4 regions of the Superficieibacter sp. BNK-5 genome follow, and region 1 is predicted to be linked to each of the others. Evidence: predicted binding sites of a transcription regulator. Region 1 holds the regulator's gene; each other region holds the start of a gene.
The links. The regulator PurR, encoded in region 1, represses purine synthesis genes. The targets are predictions, from matches to a motif close to CANGCAAACGTTTGCNTG.

Region 2: a site for PurR is predicted at 1,695-1,712, ahead of gltS (sodium/glutamate symporter). Genes of this name have one in related genera too.
Region 3: a site for PurR is predicted at 2,075-2,092, ahead of glyA (serine hydroxymethyltransferase). Genes of this name have one in related genera too.
Region 4: a site for PurR is predicted at 2,291-2,308, ahead of ACMGGS_RS12620 (nucleoside-specific channel-forming protein Tsx). Genes of this name have one in related genera too.

The regions. Positions count from the first base shown of each region.
Region 1 is NZ_CP179893.1:3,829,823-3,833,479, reverse strand. It holds gene punC (purine nucleoside transporter PunC) at 1-36, opposite strand, end outside; partial or broken gene punR (DNA-binding transcriptional activator PunR) at 148-1,074, shown strand; gene purR (HTH-type transcriptional repressor PurR) at 1,079-2,104, opposite strand; gene ACMGGS_RS18310 (YnhF family membrane protein) at 2,403-2,492, shown strand; gene ACMGGS_RS18305 (MFS transporter) at 2,657-3,657, shown strand, end outside.
Region 2 is NZ_CP179893.1:1,460,008-1,463,664, forward strand. It holds gene ACMGGS_RS07010 (AsmA family protein) at 1-131, opposite strand, end outside; gene xanP (xanthine/proton symporter XanP) at 252-1,643, opposite strand; gene gltS (sodium/glutamate symporter) at 1,917-3,119, shown strand; gene glpK (glycerol kinase GlpK) at 3,216-3,657, opposite strand, start outside.
Region 3 is NZ_CP179893.1:4,828,886-4,832,542, reverse strand. It holds gene cadC (lysine decarboxylation/transport transcriptional activator CadC) at 1-409, opposite strand, end outside; gene hmpA (NO-inducible flavohemoprotein) at 723-1,913, opposite strand; gene glyA (serine hydroxymethyltransferase) at 2,186-3,439, shown strand; gene ACMGGS_RS23020 (3-phenylpropionate MFS transporter) at 3,575-3,657, shown strand, end outside.
Region 4 is NZ_CP179893.1:2,621,599-2,625,255, forward strand. It holds gene secD (protein translocase subunit SecD) at 1-194, shown strand, start outside; gene secF (protein translocase subunit SecF) at 205-1,176, shown strand; gene ACMGGS_RS12620 (nucleoside-specific channel-forming protein Tsx) at 1,298-2,152, opposite strand; gene ACMGGS_RS12625 (DUF3251 domain-containing protein) at 2,558-3,100, opposite strand; gene nrdR (transcriptional regulator NrdR) at 3,256-3,657, shown strand, end outside.

The sequences.
Region 1 (3,657 bases):
GGCGAGCCAGACCAGAAAACCTTTTCCAGGCTGCATATACATTCTCTTTTTAGAAGCAGGTGACAGGCGCAAGAGTGTAGGCAGTGCATTCAGCGTTGTGAAACGCTAATATTTGCGTAGTGACGTCAAAAAATTTGCAGGCAGAAAATGTGGTCAGAATATTCCCTCGAAGTGATTGATGCGGTTGCCCGCAACGGCAGCTTTAGCGCAGCGGCGCAGGAGTTGCATCGTGTCCCGTCAGCAATCAGTTACACCGTGCGTCAGATGGAAGAGTGGCTGGGTGTGCCGCTGTTTGAGCGGCGGCATCGCGATGTGGAGTTAACCCCTGCGGGCAGCTGGTTTTTGAAAGAAGGACGCACTGTTATCAAAAAAATGCTGATCACCCGTCAGCAGTGCCAGCAAATCGCGAATGGCTGGCGCAGCCAGCTTCCCATTGCCGTTGATAACATCGTCAGGCCCGAGCGTACCCGGCAAATGATTGTCGATTTCTACCGCCATTTTCCTGATGTCGAGCTGATTGTTTTTCAGGAAGTGTTTAACGGCGTGTGGGATGCGCTGGCCGATGGGCGGGTTGAACTGGCTATCGGCGCAACCCAGGCCATCCCGGTCGGGGGGCGCTACGCGTTCCGGGATATGGGGATGCTGAGCTGGAATTGCGTTGTCGCCTGCGATCATCCCCTGGCCAAACAGCCGGGGCCGTTAAGCGACGATGAATTACGCAACTGGCCTTCCCTGGTTCGTGAAGATACCTCGCGCTCGTTGCCAAAACGCACGACCTGGCTGCTGGACAATCAAAAGCGGGTCGTGGTGCCAGACTGGGAGTCATCAGCGACCTGCATCTCGGCGGGTCTGTGTGCGGCGATGGTGCCTTCACATTTTGCCCGGCCATGGACCGATTCAGGCGACTGGACAGCGCTGGTCCTTGAGAACCCGTTTCCTGATGCGGCCTGCTGCTTAACCTGGCAGCAGAGCGATATCTCGCCTGCGTTAGGATGGCTGCTGGAGTATTTGGGGGATAGCGAAACGCTGAATAAAGAGTGGCTGCGGGACCCGGAAGAAACGGCTCCCGCAGGTTAACTTAACGGCGGTAGTCGACGAACGGACCGTCGGCTACCGAGCGGCGTTCAATCAGGCGAGGGTGAACCTCAATGGATTTTGATTCAACGCGCTTATTCACAATGCGATCCAGCAGGGTATTAAACGCGGCTTCGCCGAGGGAATCTTTCGGCTGGTGAATGGTCGTCAGCGCCGGCGTAAAGAAACGCGCGTTGCGCACGTTATCGTAGCCAATCACTGAAATATCCTGCGGCACGCGCAGGCCCATCTCGTCGGCGGCACATAATGCCCCCATCGCCATGATATCGCCCCCGCAGAAGACGGCGGTCGGGCGAGGGGACTGATTAAGGATCTGTTGCATCGCCTGATAGCCGGATTCCGGTTCGAAATCACCCTGCACGATCCACTGCTCGGGGATCTTCACCTGGATTTCGTCCATCGCTTTCATAAACCCGGCCAGACGTCCGGCACCGGTATTACGCTCCAGCGGGCCTGGAATAATACCGATATCACGATGGCCGCGTTCGATCAGATAACGCCCGGCCATATAGCCACCTTTAAAGGCATTATCAATCACCGAGTCGGTAAAGTCCGCTTTTGATTCGCCCCAGTCCATCACCACCATCGGAATGTGACGATACTCTTCGAGCATGCTTAATAGCGATTCGGGATATTCAGAGCACATGACCAGCAGGCCATCGACGCGTTTTTGCGCCATCATCGACAAATAGGCGCGCTGTTTTTCAATATCGTTCCATGCGTTGCCGAGGATCAGGGTATAGCCTTTCTTGAAGCAGCTTTTTTCAACCGCTTCAATAATTTCGGCAAAATAGGCCGCTTCGCTGCTGGTCGCCAGCAGGCCAATCGACTTGGTATGATTAACCTTCAGGCTGCGCGCAACCGCGCTGGGAGAATAGTGAAGTTCCTTTATTGCCGCCCACACTGCATTACGCGTATCTTCAGCAACAAAACGGGTTTTGTTGATAACGTGTGACACAGTTGTAGTGGAAACGTTTGCGCGTTTCGCGACATCTTTAATTGTTGCCATTACATCTTACTCCGGACCCTGGCCTGAACGCCTGCAAATGGGAGGGTAAACGTTTGCCTTCACACACCCCTGGCGCAATTTTGTGAGCATTGCTTTAGGTCGGGAAAACGACACAGAACGTCAGGTGGGGGTCAATGGCTGGTACGCTTATAATTAAGCGTGGAATTTTGGCCGATCCTGATGAAAAGGGAAAGAGAAAAAATGTATATCAATCTAAATCCTGCAAGATTTTCGTCCTTAAGTGTGTAAAAATGAACAGGCTCACTTTTCGCAGGGTCATAACAAGGAGTAAAAATTGATGAGTGCCGATCTTAAGTTTTCTCTGGTAACGACCATTATTGTGCTGGGTTTGATCGTCGCCAGCGCGTTGGTTGCCGTATTACATTGAGTTATCCGGGGGAGAGCCTTCTCCCTCAGCCCCTTCTCCGATTTTGCACTTATCAGCAAAACGCTTTTGCATTTTGCCTCACTTTTGTTTTTTTGTGATTAATGTCATGCTTTTGGCTTCTTTGCGTCGTGTCATGGTGATGGCGGCCAAAACGGAGTCTGTTCATGAAAGTTAATTTTCCCCTGCTGGCGCTGGCTATCGGTGCGTTTGGTATCGGCACCACTGAGTTTTCTCCGATGGGGTTATTGCCCACGATTGCCAGAGGGGTGGATGTTTCTATTCCAACCGCCGGTATGCTCATCAGCGCCTATGCGATTGGCGTGATGGTTGGTGCGCCGATCATGACGTTACTGTTATCCCACCGCGCCCGGCGTAACGCGTTGATTTTTCTGATGGCGATTTTTACCCTCGGCAATGTGCTCTCAGCGATTGCGCCTGATTACACCACCCTGATGCTTTCCCGTATTGTTACCAGCCTTAACCACGGTGCGTTCTTTGGTCTGGGGTCAGTGGTTGCCGCAAGCGTGGTGCCAAAACATAAACAGGCCAGCGCCGTCGCGACCATGTTTATGGGACTCACCATTGCTAACATCGGCGGCGTTCCGGCGGCGACCTGGCTGGGTGAAGCGATTGGCTGGCGAATGTCCTTTTTTGTAACTGCGGGTCTGGGGGTTATCGCCATGTTGAGCCTGTGGTTCTCGCTGCCGAAGGGCAGTGCAGGAGAGCGACCCAACGTGCGGCAGGAACTGACGGTGCTGCTGCGCCCGCAGGTTCTTAGCGCGCTGCTGACGACCGTGCTGGGGGCCGGGGCGATGTTTACCCTCTACACCTATATCGCTCCGGTTCTGTATAGCCTGTCTGCCGCGACGCCGCTTTTTGTCACCGCGATGCTGGTACTGGTGGGGATTGGGGTCTCCATCGGCAATTATCTTGGCGGGAAGTTTGCCGATCGGTCAGTGAATGCCACGTTGAAAGGTTTTCTGCTGCTGTTGATTGCGATCATGCTGGCGATCCCGCTGCTGGCACGCAATGAGTTTGGCACGGCGTTCAGTATGCTGGTATGGGGTGCCGCGACATTTGCTGTGGTTCCCCCGCTGCAAATGCGCGTCATGCGCGTGGCCAGCGAAGCGCCGGGCTTATCCTCGTCGGTGAATATCGGGGCGTT
Region 2 (3,657 bases), 2.4 Mb from region 1:
TCGCTGTTATCGCTAATCCAGCCGCTGACCTGTTTCGCTCCCCAGCGCGTCTGAACAAGGAACCAGAACGCGATAATGACCACCAGTACGGCAATCAGAATCCAGGCGATCAGTTTTCCGAGAAATTTCATGGTCATCCTTCCCGAGAAATAAACATAAGGGAGTTATGCCCGAATTACAGGAAATCCTCAAGGAAGGAATAGTGAAAGTGCGTTACAGCGGCAGCGGGTCAGGCCCGCTGCCGCGGCAGATCAATTTTTCTCTGGCGGGAAAAGCAGGTTCAGCACAATCGCGGTAATGCCGCCTGCAGCGATGCCGGAGGAGAGCAGGTTTTTCACCCAGTCCGGGGCAAATTGCAGGATCAGCGGCTGCTGAGAGACGCCAAGACCGACGGCCAGCGACAGGGCGATAATCATGATGGCGCGGCGGTTCAGCGGCTCGCGGGAGACAATGCGCACGCCGGAGGCGGCGATGGTGCCAAACATTACCAGCGTTGCGCCGCCCAGCACCGGTTCCGGGATATGCTGCACAAAACCACTCACTGCCGGGAACAGGCCGAGCACGATCAGCATCAGCGCCACCACAAAACCGACATAGCGGCTGGCAACGCCGGTCAACTGGATCACGCCGTTATTTTGCCCGAAGCAGGAATTGGGGAAGGTATTAAAGACGGCAGAGACAAACGAGTTCAGACCGTTCGCCAGCACGCCGCCTTTCAGACGCTTCATATACAGCGGGCCGGAGACTGGCTGCTCGGAGACGTCGGAGGTAGCGGTGATATCGCCGATAGTTTCCAGCGAGGTGATCATAAACACCAGCATCAGCGGCAACAGCAGGTTCCAGTCAATACCAAGGCCGTAATATAGCGGCGTCGGCACCATGATCAGCGGGCTGTTGGTTGGCGCGTTGCCTTCCGGCAGCATGCCCATAAACCAGGCCAGCAGATAGCCAGCCGCCATCGCAATCACCAGCGAGGCGACGCGCAGGTACGGGTTGCGCTGACGGTTTAGCAGAATGATGACCGCCAGTACCACGCCCGCCAGCAGCAGGTTTTTCGGCGCGCCGAACGTGTGATCGTTCATCGCGGCAAAGCCACCGCCGATGGAGGTCAGGCCAACCTGAATCAGCGACAGCCCGATAATCATCACCACCACGCCGGAGACCAGCGGGGTAATAATGCGGCGCGCCAGATGCAGAATGCGGGAGATGACCATTTCAGTACAGCTTGCCAGCATCAGGGTGCCAAACAGCGCCGCCATCATGGTCGGAACGTCCGCACCGCCGGTTTTTAATGCCGTGCCGCCCATGATCAGCGGGGCGACAAAGTTGAAGCTGGTGCCCTGAATCGAGAGCAGCCCGGAGCCGACCGGCCCCCAGGCTTTAATCTGAATGATGGAAGCCACACCGGACGCGAACAGCGACATGCTGATGATGTGCTGGGTATCCTCTGCCGGTAATCCCAGCGCCTGACAAATCAGCAGCGCAGGGGTGATGACCGCAACGAACATCGCCAGCAGGTGCTGGCAGGCGGCAAACATGGTCTGGGGCAGGGGAGGACGATCTTCGAGGCGGTAAATCAATTCGCTATTCTGCACAGGAGCAATCGGTTGCGCGTGTTCAGATTCGACGGTGTGAGCAGACATCAGAGGCAATCCCGCGGTGGAAAAGGGGGGATTTTAGCCGACTGACAGGTAAAAGCAAACGGTTGCTTGCAGGGCGGCCATAAAAAGTTATGCACTATACGGCGTCATAACTTTTTGTACTAACAGACAGCCGAAAGGGCTTCATTCTCACTTTTTTGTCACTTTGGTCACATTATTGCTTACAATCGGTCCCTTACCTCATGATGAGGCCATGACGACATGGGAAATTTGTCGCGTATGAATGGATCATGCGTTGATTAAGGAGCTTAAGTTATGTTCTACCTTGATACATTATCGACGCTGGTAGCCGCCACCCTGGTGCTGCTGTTAGGGCGTAAACTGGTCCATACGGTCCCCTTCTTTGAAAAATACACCATTCCTGAACCGGTCGCAGGCGGCCTGCTGGTAGCGCTGGCATTGCTGGTGCTGAAAAAAAGCATGGGCTGGGAAATCGACTTTGATATGAGTCTGAAAGATCCGCTCATGCTGGCCTTTTTTGCCACCATTGGCCTTAACGCTAACATTGCCAGCCTGCGAGCGGGCGGCAAAGTGGTGGGCATCTTTCTGATTGCCGTGGTGGGGCTGCTGGTGATGCAAAACGCCATCGGCATCGGTATGGCAAAAGCGCTGGGTCTGGACCCGCTGATGGGGCTGCTTGCCGGGTCGATCACGCTTTCCGGCGGGCACGGCACCGGGGCGGCGTGGGGCAAACTCTTCTCCGAGCGTTACGGTTTCACCAGCGCGACCGAAGTGGCGATGGCCTGCGCTACCTTCGGTCTGGTGCTGGGCGGGCTGATTGGCGGGCCAGTGGCGCGTTTTCTGGTCAAACACTCGCCCACGCCGGACGGCACGCCTGATGATTTAGCCACCCCGACCGCCTTCGAAAAGCCCGATGTCGGACGCATGATCACCTCACTGGTGTTAATCGAGTCCATCGCGCTGATCGCGATTTGTCTGACGTTGGGGAAAGTGATTGCGAAACTGTTAGCGGGAACCGCGCTGGAGCTACCAACCTTTGTTTGCGTGCTGTTTATTGGCGTGCTGCTCAGCAACGGCCTGGCGTTAATGGGTTTTTATCGGGTATTTGAACGCGCGGTTTCGGTGCTGGGCAACGTCTGCCTGTCGCTGTTTCTGGCAATGGCGTTGATGAGCCTGAAGCTCTGGGAACTGGCATCGCTGGCGCTGCCGATGCTCGCCATCCTGGCGGTACAAACGCTGGCAATGGCGCTTTTTGCGGTGTTTGTGACCTGGCGGATGATGGGGAAAAACTATGATGCCGCCGTGCTGGCTGCCGGACACTGCGGTTTTGGTCTTGGCGCGACACCGACTGCCGTCGCCAACATGCAGGCCATCACCGAACGTTTTGGGCCGTCGCATATGGCATTTCTGGTGGTGCCGATGGTCGGCGCGTTTTTTATCGATATCGTCAACGCATTAGTGATTAAATTGTTCCTGATGATGCCGATGTTTAGCTGATACCGCCTGCAGTTCAGGTAACCGGGTAAGGCGTTAGCCATTACCCGGAAATTCTCCCCGGTGGCGCGACGCTTACCGGGGTTACTTTTGAAAATCTTATCCTTCGTCGTGATCTTCCCACGCCATCGCGCGTTTCACCGCTTTTCGCCAGCCGCTGTAACGGTAGTTACGCTCGGTGGTTTCGATGCCAGGACGGAACTCGCGTTCAATCACCGCTTTTTCCTGTAGCTCATCCAGATTCTGCCAGAAGCCTACCGCCAGACCGGCCAGATAGGCCGCGCCCAGCGCGGTCACTTCACGCACTTCCGGACGCTCCACGCGGGTGCCCAGAATGTCGGACTGGAACTGCATCAGGAAATTATTGGCAACCGCGCCGCCGTCCACGCGCAACGCGTGAAGACGAATGCCGGAGTCCGCCTGCATCGCTTCCAGCACGTCGCGGGTCTGGAAAGCGATGGATTCAAGGGTCGCGCGGATAATGTGATTGGAATTCACGCCACGAGTCAGGCCGAAGATCGCACCACGAGCATACGGGTCC
Region 3 (3,657 bases), 1.0 Mb from region 1:
TCGGCGAGGGCACGGGCGCGGCAGGCAATTCTCCAGGCGCAGCGGGGGCAGGGGGTGGCGGAAGTGCGTTCGCGATTTCCGTCTCGTCGGGCCAGACCACCGATGCGGTCAGTTTGTAACCCCGCTTGGGAACGGTGACGATATATTCAGGACTGTGTTCATCGCCGTCTCGCAGCGATTTGCGAAGTTCGGAAATGCTCTGGGTAACAACGTGGTTGGTGACAATCGTCCGCATCCATACGTTATCAATAATGTTATCGCGGCTGAGGACTTCATCCGGGTGCTGAGCGAAGTACATGAGAAGGTCGATTAAACGTGGTTCGAGGGTAATCTGACGTCCCTGACGACTGATTTGATTAACCGAAGGCGTGACCAGCCATTCCCCGACGCGGACAACAGATTGCTGCATAAAGTCGCTCTAACGAATCAATAGAAACGTTAATAATAACACGCTTTGCCGGCCCATATTTCTGCCAGACGGCAACCTTAAGGGCAAAATGATCGTCGCAAGTCTGGCAAGTGAGAGGCGCTTACAGCAATTCAGATTGATGACAAACGTTATACCGTGGAGTTATGCCTGGCGGCGCTTCGCTTGCACAGGCCTACGGGAGTGAGTAACTTCTTGATATTGATGCTTTTCGTAGGCCGGGTAAGGCGAAGCCGCCACCCGGCAAAACGGCGTACAAAATAGCAAAACCCGGTTTGTCATTAACCTCAGGCGCTTACAGCACCTTATGCGGGCCGAAACATTCGTAGTGAATGTGGTCTTTTGCCACGCCCAGTTCGATCAGCTGTTGCGCGGCGAACTGCATAAATGCCACCGGACCACAGAGATAATACTGGCTTTCAGCATCGCTCAGTGTCCCTTTCAACTGACGCAGATTCATCAAACCTTCGCTATTAAAACGCGCCGCCTGGCGGTCTGCTTCGGTCGGCAGGCGATACCAGATATGGGCGTTAAACTGCGGCAGGGCATTGCCCAGCGCCATCACCTCGTCGGTAAACGCGTGAACGTCGCCGTTTTCCGCCGCGTGATACCAGTTAACCGGCGCGGGATGCTTGCTTTGGGCGAGCGTATCAAGCATCGCCAGCATCGGCGTTTGCCCCACGCCTGCGGAGATAAGCGTCACCGGCGTCTGTGGCGCAACGTGCATAAAGAAATCACCCGCAGGCGCGGCGAGATAGACGACATCGCCAACGTTCGCTTCATTATGCAGCCAGGTAGAAACCTGCCCGCCCGCCTCGCGTTTGACCGCGATGCGATAGCGCTTGTCGTCGCCTTTACGCGTCAGCGAATACTGACGAATCTCCTGGTACGGAAAATCTTTTGGCTTCAGCCAGACGCCGAGGTACTGGCCTGGCTGGTAATCGGCGACCGGACCGCCGTCGACTGGTTCAAATTCGAAGCTGGTGACCAGGCTGCTGCGTGGCGTTTTATCGACGATGCGAAACGCTCGCGTGCCTTTCCAGCCGCCGGTTTTGCTGGCGTGCTCCTGATACAGCTCGGCTTCGCGATTAATAAAGACGCCTGCCAGCACGCCGTAGGCTTTGCCCCACGCGTCCAGCACTTCCTGACCAGGGCTGAGCATCTCATCCAGGGTGGCCAGCAGATGCTCGCCGACGATATCGTACTGCTCCGGCTTGATCTGGAAGCTGGTGTGCTTCTGGGCGATTTTCTCAACCGCTGGCAGCAGCGCCGGGAGGTTATCAATATTACTGGCGTAGGCGGCGATGGCATTAAATAGCGCTTCGCGCTGGTCGCCGTTACGCTGGTTGCTCATATTGAAAATATCTTTAAGTTCTGGATTGTGGTCAAACATGCGATCGTAAAAATGCGCGGTCAGTTTGGGGCCGGTTTCCAGCAGCAGGGGAATGGTGGCTTTCACCGTAGCGATGGTTTGGGAATCAAGCATGGCAACGTCCTTCTTTATAATATGTATTTCAAATGCATCTTATAAAAATAACCTTATCATGTAAATGGTTCTTTGCGACGTGAAAAATCCGCATCTTAAGCCTGAAAAGAATTCCATTGCCGGGCGTAAGCTTTTTAGTGCACAAACCCTGATATGACGCCATGCCAATCGTTTGCGTAAAATCGTTTGTCAAGACCTGTTATCGCGATGGCAATCGGTTATACTGTCCGCCGTTGCCCAATTTTAATTGTTAGCTGAGTCAGGAGATGCGGATGTTAAAGCGTGAAATGAACATTGCCGATTATGATGCCGAACTGTGGCAGGCGATGGAGCAAGAAAAAGTACGTCAGGAAGAGCACATTGAACTGATCGCCTCCGAGAACTACACCAGTCCGCGCGTAATGCAGGCGCAGGGCTCTCAGCTGACCAACAAATACGCTGAAGGTTATCCGGGCAAACGTTACTACGGCGGTTGCGAGTATGTGGATATCGTTGAACAACTGGCGATTAACCGCGCGAAAGAACTGTTCGGCGCAGATTACGCCAACGTTCAGCCGCACTCCGGCTCTCAGGCTAACTTCGCGGTCTATACTGCACTGCTGCAACCGGGCGATACCGTGCTGGGTATGAACCTGGCGCAGGGCGGTCACCTGACTCACGGCTCTCCGGTTAACTTCTCCGGTAAACTGTACAACATCATTCCTTACGGTATCGATGAGTCCGGTAAAATTGACTACGAAGACATGGCGAAGCAGGCGCAGGAACACAAACCTAAGATGATTATCGGCGGCTTCTCTGCTTACTCCGGCGTGGTTGACTGGGCGAAAATGCGTGAAATCGCCGACAGCATCGGTGCCTGGCTGTTCGTCGATATGGCGCACGTCGCAGGACTGATTGCCGCAGGCGTTTACCCGAACCCGGTTCCGCATGCGCACGTTGTGACCACTACTACGCACAAAACGCTGGCCGGCCCGCGTGGCGGCCTGATTCTGGCGAAAGGCGGCGACGAAGATCTGTACAAAAAACTGAACTCTGCCGTATTCCCCAGCGCTCAGGGTGGCCCGCTGATGCATGTTATCGCGGCGAAGGCCGTGGCGCTGAAAGAAGCGATGGAGCCAGAGTTTAAAGTTTACCAGCAGCAGGTAGCGAAAAACGCCAAAGCGATGGTAGACGTGTTCCTGAACCGCGGCTACAAAGTGGTGTCTGGCGGTACTGAAAACCACCTGTTCCTGCTGGACCTGGTAGATAAAAACCTGACCGGTAAAGAAGCGGACGCCGCCCTGGGCCGCGCCAACATCACCGTCAACAAAAACAGCGTGCCGAACGATCCGAAAAGCCCGTTCGTGACGTCCGGTATCCGTATCGGCTCTCCGGCGGTCACTCGTCGCGGCTTCAAAGAAGCGGAAGTGAAAGAGCTGGCCGGCTGGATGTGTGACGTGCTGGACAATATCAATGATGACGCCGTTATCGAGCGCATCAAAGGTAAAGTGCTGGATATCTGCGCACGCTTCCCGGTTTACGCCTGATTCTTTATTGTTTGCAAAGGCCGCCTCGCGCGGTCTTTTTTTTGCCTGTTTTTCAGCAATGTTGATAATGTGTTGCTTAACGTTGCAAGCCGCACCGTTTATCGCCAGACTATCGCCTCCACACGGGAGGGGATCATGGTTTTGCACTCGACGCGCTGGCTGGCGCTCAGTTATTTCACCTACTTTTTTAGCTACGGTATTTTTCTGCCCTTCTGGAG
Region 4 (3,657 bases), 1.2 Mb from region 1:
CCATCTTTGATGCGAACATTACCACGTTGATTAAAGTTCTGATCCTCTATGCCGTAGGCACCGGGGCCATTAAAGGGTTCGCGATCACTACCGGTATTGGTGTGGCGACGTCGATGTTTACCGCGATTGTCGGTACGCGTGCCATCGTAAACCTGTTGTATGGCGGCAAACGCGTCAACAAGCTGTCAATCTGAGGAGTGCGATGTGGCACAGGAATATAGTGTTGAACAATTGAACCACGGCCGTAAAGTCTACGACTTTATGCGCTGGGACTACTGGGCTTTCGGCATCTCCGGTTTGTTGCTGGTGGCGGCCATTGTCATTATGGGCGTGCGCGGCTTTAACTGGGGTCTCGATTTCACCGGCGGTACCGTTATTGAAATCACCCTGGAAAAACCGGCGGATATGGACGTGATGCGCGAAGCGCTGCAAAAGGCGGGCTTTGAAGAGCCGCAGTTGCAGAACTTTGGTAGCAGCCACGACATTATGGTGCGCATGCCGCCAACCGAAGGTGAAAACGGCGGGCAGGTACTGGGCAGCAAGGTGCTGAACGTCATCAATGAAGCCACCAGCCAGAACGCGGCGGTTAAGCGCATTGAATTCGTCGGGCCGAGCGTCGGTGCCGATCTGGCGCAAACCGGTGCGATGGCGCTGATGGTGGCGCTGATCTCCATCCTTGTATATGTCGGTTTCCGCTTCGAGTGGCGACTGGCGGCAGGGGTGGTTATCGCGCTGGCGCACGACGTGATCATCACCTTAGGGATCCTGTCGCTGTTCCATATTGAGATTGACCTGACCATCGTTGCATCGTTAATGTCGGTTATCGGTTACTCACTGAACGACAGCATCGTGGTATCTGACCGTATTCGTGAAAACTTCCGCAAGATTCGTCGCGGGACGCCTTACGAAATCTTTAACGTGTCGCTGACCCAGACGCTGCACCGTACGTTGATTACCTCCGGTACAACGTTGGTGGTTATTCTGATGCTGTACCTCTTCGGTGGTCCGGTACTGGAAGGCTTCTCGCTGACCATGCTGATCGGTGTTTCCATCGGTACCGCATCGTCAATCTACGTGGCTTCGGCGCTGGCGCTGAAACTGGGTATGAAGCGCGAGCATATGCTCCAGCAGAAAGTCGAGAAAGAAGGGGCGGATCAGCCGTCGCTTCTGCCGTAACGGTCGTTTTACGATCAAAAAAGCCCGGCGCTGTGCCGGGCTTTTTTATGCGTTAAGCTCAGGACGCGAGGTATAAATAAAAAAGCCGATCTTCAGATCGGCTTTTTAACATGCGTTGTTATTAGAAGTTATACCCTGCAACCAGATACCAGCCGAAGCCGTTAGACTTGATCGGCTCTGCCTGCCATACCGGCTGGTCGCCATCGTTCCACTGACCACCGTTGTGGAAGTAACGCGCGACCACAGAGTAGTGCCAGTGATCGTAGTTCAGTGCCAGAACGTGACTGGAAGCGATGGAATTGCTGGTGCGATACTGATCGTCGCCCAGATCTGAACCCCAGTCAAAGTTGGTGAAGCCGATGTAGCTCAGGTGGCCGCCCCAGACGTCGGTGATCGGTACAAAGTATTTAATTTTGAAGCGGTAGCCATCCCACTCGTTTTCGTTAGAGGCACCGTAGTTTTGCCATTGATACTTGGCATAAATGTTCAGATTAAGGCCAATCGGCAGACCGGTTTCCACGTCCGTACCCAGACCCATGTACCACGTGCTCTGACGACCCGCCTCGTTACGGCCCATATCGTAGATATAGTTGTTGGCGAAGTACCACTCTTTGAACGGGCCAATGCTCAGGTCGGAGTTGGTCAGTTTATCAATTGAAAAACGCGGTTCGATTTCGGTAAACAGTGGCGAACCGTGGTTCCAGATGCCGCGTGAATCGCCGTCACCGCCGAAGAAACGCGGCGCATCCACGTAGCCGTAGAAGTCAAACCAGTCTTTCTTAGCGAACGCTTCGTATTCCAGATAGGTATCGTTACGTAACGCTGGCCCAAAGCGGGTGTGATAGCTGCCGACCACGTTGACGCTCTGATGCCACCAGTCGGAGAGGAACTGCGGTTTTTCCGCGTCGGCTGCCTGAGCGGTGAAGCCAGAAGAGAGCGCCAGCACTGCGCCTGCTGCAAGAATTGTATGTTTCATAGTTATGCCACTGTTTGAAAAATCCCTGACGGGAATGAAAAAGATGACTGCGCGTTACTAAATATTTCGAATTTCTGTGGTGCCTATTATAAGAATCATTGCTCACAAAAATATGTGTTGTTTCACATTCCTGTCACACACGTAATCGATTGCGTTCACGTTTGCGTACATTAACGGCGGCGATTGTACTGATAAGCGGCTTTGTTGCCAATCTTTACCGGGTTTAAATAAGTATGAGTGATGGTAACGACGCATCAGTGAGCAGAAAAATGATGGCGAGAAGAAGCAGATGACGACAGCGTCTGGTGAGGACAAGCAGGAACAGGACCGCCGGTAAAAGCCCCAACCCGAGAGCTGCGTCGGGTTGGGGCTATTATTCTGAACCTGGCGGCTTACAGTGCGTTATCAGGGTTGCGGCGCAGGCTGAATATCATGGATTCGAACGAAACCTAATTGCTCAGGTGTAATGCCGTTAAGCTGGAGCGGAATATCAACGTCGCTTGGTGCCAGGGTGCTGGCCGGAGCATTGATCAGCTGGTTCTGAACGTTAACTTCCTGATAATCCTGCGTCGTACCCTGAATTTGTCCCCATTCAACCGTGCCGCTGAAGGCCGGTAAAGGATCGGCAGACTCCCCCTGAATCCGCAGCGTGACGCGCGTACCGTCTGCGTTCGGAGCGATGTTGGCCAGCGACATACGCAGCATCCCAATCTGGCTATTCAGGCGGGCTGGCGTATTCGCTCCCGGCAGCAGGTAGACGCCGCTGGCCGATTTTTTATTCAGCGTATTTTGCTGGGTAATTTTTACCGTTTCCTGATTGAGTTGCGTCATCTCTTTATTGAGCGTACTGACGCTCTGATGCAACTGGCGAACTTCACTTTGCGGTGCGCAGGCGGTCAGAGCAAACAGGCTTCCCAGCGCAAACACTTTCAAATAACGTCTTGTCATCGTGTCGATCCCTTCAAAAGGACAATTATTGTCATTATGGTAGAGGATAATGGCGCGTCTGCCATCGATCCATAGTCTCAAAAAAGCTCTTCCTTTGTAGTCCCGCCAGTTCAGGGTAAACTGTATGTCACATTCACCCCTCGTCAGGACGCGATATGCACTGCCCATTTTGTTTAGCCGTAGATACCAAAGTCATTGATTCTCGTCTGGTGGGTGAGGGATCTTCCGTGCGCCGTCGGCGACAGTGCCTGGTATGTAATGAACGTTTTACCACCTTTGAAGTGGCTGAACTGGTCATGCCGCGCGTGATAAAAAGTAACGACGTGCGCGAACCGTTCAACGAAGACAAGCTGCGCAACGGCATTCTTCGGGCGCTGGAAAAGCGTCCGGTAAGCGCCGACGATGTTGAAATGGCGCTGAATCATATTAAATCGCAGCTTCGGGCAACGGGTGAACGCGAAGTTGCCAGTAAGATGATCGGTAACCTGGTGATGGACCAACTTAAAAAACTCGATAAAGTCGCCTATATCCGTTTTGCTTCGGTTTACCGTAGTTTT